3 regions of the Comamonas sp. C24C genome follow, and region 1 is predicted to be linked to each of the others. Evidence: riboswitches for the same ligand, from Rfam matches in the RefSeq annotation. Region 1 holds a riboswitch; each other region holds the start of a gene.
The links. A riboswitch is a leader RNA that binds a small molecule or an ion and turns the genes downstream of it on or off. The one in region 1 is predicted to bind cobalamin.
Positions count from the first base shown of each region.

Region 2: linked by a shared signal. The riboswitch ahead of ACLBXN_RS06510 (iron chelate uptake ABC transporter family permease subunit) and the one ahead of ACLBXN_RS06055 (TonB-dependent receptor domain-containing protein) in region 1 are both predicted to bind cobalamin.
Region 3: linked by a shared signal. The riboswitch ahead of ACLBXN_RS18090 (ABC transporter substrate-binding protein) and the one ahead of ACLBXN_RS06055 (TonB-dependent receptor domain-containing protein) in region 1 are both predicted to bind cobalamin.

Region 1 covers NZ_JBKFBC010000002.1:516,332-518,590, reverse strand. Annotated here, with positions in the region: gene ACLBXN_RS06055 (TonB-dependent receptor domain-containing protein) at 1-1,271, opposite strand, end outside; cobalamin riboswitch at 1,340-1,580, opposite strand; gene ACLBXN_RS06050 (hypothetical protein) at 1,821-2,030, shown strand; gene ACLBXN_RS06045 (cell division protein ZapA) at 2,071-2,259, shown strand, end outside.
Region 2 covers NZ_JBKFBC010000002.1:622,842-625,100, forward strand. Annotated here, with positions in the region: gene ACLBXN_RS06510 (iron chelate uptake ABC transporter family permease subunit) at 1-799, opposite strand, end outside; cobalamin riboswitch at 1,037-1,280, opposite strand; gene ACLBXN_RS06515 (DUF2721 domain-containing protein) at 1,594-2,091, shown strand; gene ACLBXN_RS06520 (hypothetical protein) at 2,106-2,259, shown strand, end outside.
Region 3 covers NZ_JBKFBC010000010.1:97,718-99,976, reverse strand. Annotated here, with positions in the region: gene ACLBXN_RS18100 (DUF1624 domain-containing protein) at 1-259, opposite strand, end outside; gene ACLBXN_RS18095 (GNAT family N-acetyltransferase) at 408-1,004, opposite strand; cobalamin riboswitch at 971-1,196, shown strand; gene ACLBXN_RS18090 (ABC transporter substrate-binding protein) at 1,400-2,259, shown strand, end outside.

The DNA of each region.
Region 1 (2,259 bases):
GCGGTTGCGCGCCAGTTGGGCATGAACTCATATGCATACGCAGCGCTGCCCGTGGTGTGGCCGCCGAACTCGCTGTCGCGGTCATGACGGGCGTTGAGCTGCAGCGTGTGCTTTCCCGCGTGCAATCCGTAGCCCAGTGCCAGCGCGTTCTGGGAGCGATTGCGGCTGCCGATATCCAGGCCGTTGTTGACCAGCTTGTCCTCGCGGCGCTCCAGCGCGGCCGTCACGGTCTGCGCTCCCAGCCGCCACTCATTCTGGAACAGATAGCTGTGCAGACGCGTGTCGGTTTCATAGACACTGGGCTTGGTCTGGTAGAAATCGCGTGACTGCGTGTACTGAAGGCGCGTGCTGTAGATATCGCTCCACTTGGCCAGCCAGTTCAGGCCTACCGCATTCATCTTGTAGATGCTGCGGTCGTCGGCCATAGGGCTGGTCTTGGAGACAGTGGCGTCATAGCCTGCGTTCATATAGCTGGTCAGAGCTGTGGCCTCAACACGTTGATTGCTGCTGATCTGGTAGCCCACACGGCCGTTGAAGGCGTTGCTGCGATAGCCATCCGCATCGGGATTGAAGCCCGCAGAGGTCTTGGCATTGAAGCCGTTGCTGCTGGCATGCGAAACACCCAGGCTGTAATCCCAGCCCGCAACGCCGCCGCTGATGCCTGCCTGAGCCTTCACCGTGCCACGACTACCCCAACCCAGACCCACATAGGGCTTGGCTTGGCCCTCGCCCTTCTTGGTGAAGATCTGCACCACGCCGCCCACGGCGTCTGAGCCGTAGACAGCCGCCGCCGGGCCGCGCAACACTTCAATGCGGTCGATCGCTTCCAGCGGAATATCCTGCCAGGATGCACCGCCCGTGGACTGGGAGTCCACGCGCACTCCATCGACATAGACAGCGGTGAAACGCGTGTCAGCACCGCGCAGATAAACGCTGGTGGTCGAGCCAGCACCACCGTTGCGCACCATCTGCACACCCGGTAGACGCGAGAGCACATCGGCCACACCCACGGCACCCGCAGTTTCAATCGTTTCACGACCCACCACCGACATATCGGCCACCAGATCCGACAAAGGCTGTTCGATGCGATTGGCGGTAACCACGGTTTCTTTCATCTGCACCGCATCGGCCTGCGCAGCTGACTGAGCCTGTGCGGCAAACGCCATGGCCAACGCAGATGCCAGCAAGGTGGGACGGAGAACAAAAGAGGAGGAGGCGCGTGCGCGCGAAGCCACCTGCGCCAGGCGCAGGGACGAAGATTGCGGACTCATGGAAAGCACACTTGAATACGCCCATGCCAGCCTACCCGCCGACATTGAGCAAACATACCTGCACACAATGCAGGCAACCCATGTTGGCCGGTATCCGGGCTAGGCGAATCATCCTCTTGCCGGCCTTCCCAGCGCGCAGCGCCAGTGGCCATGGGGGAAAAGGCGGAATGCCGCAGCATTCCATTCGCCGACCGTTGCGGGGGCAGCGCAGGTTCGGAGAGCCAGTGCATCTGGCCAGCCCCTCCCTGCTTCCCGTTGAACTGAGACCACAGAAAAGCAGCCTCGAGCACCAACAGGCGTCCATTGTAATGAGCGCTACGCGGCGCAAATCCTTCATTCGAAGTAGCCTTGCGCGGTTCAGGTGACGATTTTTTACCTTAAACACGCGTTTGAGGCACACAGAACTTGCGCAGCACGCTACGATTTTGAGAGAAATATTGCAGTTTCCCGACTGCGGCAGTCAAGCAGGCCGTGCTCTGGCGCAAACTGCGAATTTGCCTGCACATTTATACTCACCCACGGACTGCAAGACCTACAATGGCAGAGTCTATGACCACCCAGCCCTCTCTTGATCTCATTGCCGAGCGCGTAGAGCGTCTGCTGGTGCGCCACGAGGAACTGCAGCGCACCAACACCCTGCTCACCGATCAGGTCATCGCTCTGACGCAAGAGCGCGATTTGCTGCGTCTGCGCCTGCAGGCCGCTCGTGCGCGCGTCGATGCATTGATCGAACGCCTGCCCGCCAACCAGGGAGAGTGACAGCCGTCACCCTCCATCACCAGACCCGCCACTGACGCCCATGAAGCAGATCGATGTGCAAATCATGCAGCAAAGCTATGTGCTGACCTGCCCCGATGGTCAAGAAGAACGTGTACAGGAAGCCGTTCGCCGCGTGGACGAAGCGATGACCCGCATCCGCGACAGCGGCAAGGTCCGCTCGCGCGAGCGCGTGGCAGTGCTGGCAGCCCTCAATATGGCGTTCGATGTG
Region 2 (2,259 bases), 110 kb from region 1:
CGCCCGTCACCATCGAGACCAGAACGAATAGCCAGCGCCTGGTGCGGGTGGTGTCCACTCCCAGCGTGGCGGCGGTCTCTTCGCCTGCCAGCAGTGCATTGAGTGAGCGAGCCTGTGTCAGCAGCAGGGCCACGCCAGCTGCCAGCAAGGCAGCCGGCAGGCCCAGCTCCTGCCAGCGGGTTCCGGCCAGGCTGCCCAGGGTCCAGGTGAGCACGGAGTTGGCCAGCTCGCGCTGATCGGCCGTCAGCACAATCAGGCTGGTGACGCCGCCCAGGCAGTAGGCAATGGCCACGCCGCCCAGAATGAGTCGCGATGCCTGCAATCGTCCATTGGCATGGGCCAGAAAGTACACGGCCACACAGGCCAGCAGCGCGCCGCTGAAAGCGCCCAGCGGCAAGGCCAGCTCGCCGGCGAATGCCAGTGCGCCGAAGGCCAGCACGCTTACGGCACCGACCGACGCACCGGAGGAAACGCCCAGCAGATAGGGGTCGGCCAGCGGATTGCGCACCATGGCCTGCATGGCCACGCCCACCAGCGCAAGGCCAGCGCCGGTCAGGGCTGCGAGCAATACGCGCGGCAGGCGCACGCGCCAGACAATCTGGTACTGGGCGCTGCTCCAGCTGCCCGAAGGCCAGTCCAGGCCCAGTCGCTGACCCAGCTCATAAGCCGTGATCTGCCAGGCTTGCCCGGGGGCGATCCGTACCGGCCCCAAGGTGATGGCCAGAGTCAGAGACAGCAGCAGCACTGCCGCCAACATGGCCAGCCATAGCTTCAGCTGATGGCGTTGCTGGACGAACATCTGTGTCAACGGCTGGGTCATGGCTGCAGCAGGGGGGGGTCCCAGGTGGGCATGGCGCCAGCGGGCCCGAAGCGCGAGGCGAAAGCCTGTGCAAGGTGTCTCATTGTCATTAGCCAGGGCAGACGGTCTGCATGCTGGTGACGAGATCGGGCGGAGGGCGGGACTCGCAGCCTGTTGCCGTCACGCTGCTCCCCGCAGACGCTCGTTGCACATGCCGACTGCCGGGACTGGGTCCGGGTGGTCAGCGCTCAACAGGCCGGTATCCGGGCTGGCAGATTGCGCGAGGCATGTCACTTCGCCTTCCCGGCGTTGCCGCGCACCTCGTCGAAGAGGCCACGTAGAACACCAGTGACAGACTCCTGCAAGCGCAAAAGCCATGAAGTGGTTTGATCTGCTTACCGTTGCGGGGGCAGCCAAGGCTTTGAACCTTGTTCCCGTTTAACCCGATGAAGCACCGGGCACCTGTCGCATGGAGAAAAAGCCTGCGGCACGGCCGTGCCGAGACTTGTTTCAGCAAAAAATTATATAGCAGCGCATCCAGACATCGTCTGGGAGATCAGGGCGATTCCTTTGGGGCAGCGAGGCACAGCTCAAGGTAGGCGTCGCGTTCAGCGAGGCTCTGGTGCAAGTTCAGGCACTGTGGCGACGCTGCCCGTGATCGATATCCGATGCCCAAACAGGCTGCAGCCGCCTGAAATGTCGGCGGCGGCTGTTTTTGAGTGGCTGCAGTCAAAACTGCGCTGACATTTGTGCACAAAATAGAGGCTGAGAAAGCCCCCGATTCTGAGGACATCATGAGCATCTGGTCCATCGACGCACAGACCGTCACCCACAGCATTCAGCTCGCTGTTGCGCCGGTTTTTTTTCTGACTGCCGTGGCCGGCATGATCGGCTCCGTAGCGGGGCGGCTGGCCCGCATCATTGATCGCGCCCGCAAGCTGGAGGAAAGCCTGCGCACCCTGGAGGATCACGATCTGATCGCCCGCCATCTCAAGGAGCTGCATTTTCTGCGCGAGCGCGGGCGGCTGGCCAACGTCTCCATTGCGCTGCTGACGCTGTGCGGCATGTGCATAGGGCTGACCATCGTGCTGCTGTTCGTGGGCCAGGCCTACGGCGTCAGCGGCCACGGCTATGCCGTGTTCAGTTTTTTGCTGGGAGTTCTGGCCTTTGTGCTGGCGCTGTGCTGCTTTCTCTGGGAGACCATCATGGCGACACGCATTCTGGACTTTCATATGCTCAGCCAGGCTAGGGCGGCCGTGCGCCATGTGGCGGAGTCCGAGCGCCGTCCCTGAGGGGTCTGCGAGACATGTTTTTCCTGCCTTTGATCCTGGTGCCCATCGTTTTCCTGATGGCACTTGCTCGCCTCTATCAGATTCCCGTGCAGCTGCGCTCGGGGCGGTTGCGGCTGGTCGAGCGTGGCAGGCCGGGCTTGCGCCTTGCTACCTTGCTGGCCTATGTCG
Region 3 (2,259 bases), on a different contig from region 1:
CGGCATGCCGGCTGGCATACAGATAGGCCCCCAGGCCCGTCAAAAACACGAATACCGGCGCACACAAATGGGCCAGCATGCGCGGGAAAAACAGGCCGGGCGGAGTGTCCGCCACCACCATGGGGTCGGGAATCTGCAAATGCAGATAAAAGGTTTCACGGACATGGTCGAGCAACATGAACAGCATGACGAGACCACGCAGCGCATCGATCGATTGCAGACGGCCAGCATTTGCTGGTGGAGAAGACAGAGAGGACAAGTTGCTTGCTTTATTGATATCGAATTATCAATATCATAACAATTCATACCCGGTGTCTGGCGCAGACATGCTCGATTTCACGCCCGCTTCCAATGCGCAGGTCGAGGACCCGGTCGACAGCCCGAGCCTTGGACAGCTCTCTCAAGCTTCACATGAGACGCTGCATATGAACGGTCTGCCATAGCGGATCTTCTTCACGCTCGATCACCGCAAAGCCCTGCCTTTGCCAAAACTCAAGAGCTCCCGGCAGGAATGGATGGGTGTGCAGATAAAGCACCTGCACCTGCTGGGCCAGAGCATGGCGCATCAGCACATCCAGCATCGCCTGCCCCACGCCTGAGCGCCGGAATTGCGGCGCGACAAACAGGCGCACGACCTCGACCACCTTCTGCGGTCCGAAATCCAGTTGCGCAAATCTGCCGTCATAGTCCCGGCAGGCAATCGTGGCCTGCACTCTTTGGTCAGCATCGAGAGCCGCCAGCATGCAGCCGCTACCCGATAGGTAGGTCTCTTCGAAATGGCGAAGATCCTCGGGAATTTCCAGTGAAGCGATGCGCCCGCCGAACATGGAAACACGTGCGCTTTGCAAAAAGCTGTGAACCTGATGCAATTCACGAACGCGCTGGATGGAAATGTCTTGCAAGCGGGGCATGGAGAGGCAACCCGAGCTCATTCGTCGTCTTGGCTTGGGACTGATTGCTACAAAATCAGCTACATTACCGCAACTTTGGTTTCGCAAGAACATGCGTGCGCAGCGACGAATGCATGAGGGAATCCAGTGGTCAGGCACCTTCGGGGCCGGCCCGTGAAATGGAACTGCCCCCGCAACTGTAGGCAATGAGCCAGCCATCACACAGCCACTGAACATCTGTTTGGGAAGGCGATGAGCCAGCGATGATTTGCCAGTCAGGAGACCTGCCAGAGCACCAACCATTCATTGCCGGCGGGGTGCCCGGGAAGTGAGCATTTCATCGCTCCGCTAACGTGCTGCCACTCAGGGCAAAGTTCAGGCGCGTGTCCTGCTATGTCTTCCAAGGTGCTTTTCGCCGCTTCTGGAAAGATATTCCGATGCTGCTTCGAAGCCTTGCCAGCACTGCCCTGCTCGCTACCGCATTTTCCGCTCATGCAACCGACTTTCCTGTGAAGCTGCAAAACTGCGGCTACACCCTCACTCTCGACAAGGCGCCCACCTCGGTGGTCACCATAGGTCAGGCCGGCACCGAAATGCTTTATGCCCTCGGCCTGGGCGACAAGGTTGTCGGAACAGCGCTCTGGTTCAACCCGGTACAGCCCCGCTTCAAGGCCGTCAACGACAAGGTGCCACGCCTGTCCGACAACATTCCCAGCTTCGAGTCGGTCCTCGGCAAGCGCCCCGCCTTGGTGGTTTCGCAATTTGAATGGATGGTGGGCAAGGATGGCGTGGTGGGCACGCGCGAGCAATTCCATGATCTGCGCATCGCCACCTATGCCATGCCAGCCGACTGCGAAGGCAAGAACAATCTCGTGGGATCGGACGGCACGCGTACTGCCAGCTACGACGTGAAAGCCCTGTACAAAAGCATTCGCCAGCTGGCCCAGGCCTTTGATGTCGAGGACCGCGGCGAAAGCCTGGTCAAAGAGCTGAGCAATCGCCAGACCCAGGCCGTGGCCAAGGTCAAATCCTCCGGGCTCCAGAACCTGTCTGCCGCACTGTGGTTCTCCAGCGCAGACCTGGCCGCCGACCCCTATATGGCCGGCAAGAACGGCGTGGCCGGCTACATGATGCAAGCTCTGGGCTTGCGCAACGTCATCACATCCGCAGAGGAGTGGCCGACCGTGGGCTGGGAGACGATTGCCAGGACCAATCCCTCGATTTTGATCGTTGCCCGCATGGACCGTCGCCGCTTTCCTGCAGACGACTATCAGAAAAAGCTGGACTTCCTCAAGAAGGATCCCGTCACCCAGCACATGGATGCCGTCAAGAACGGCCGCATCGTGATCGTGGACGCCGACGCCCTGCA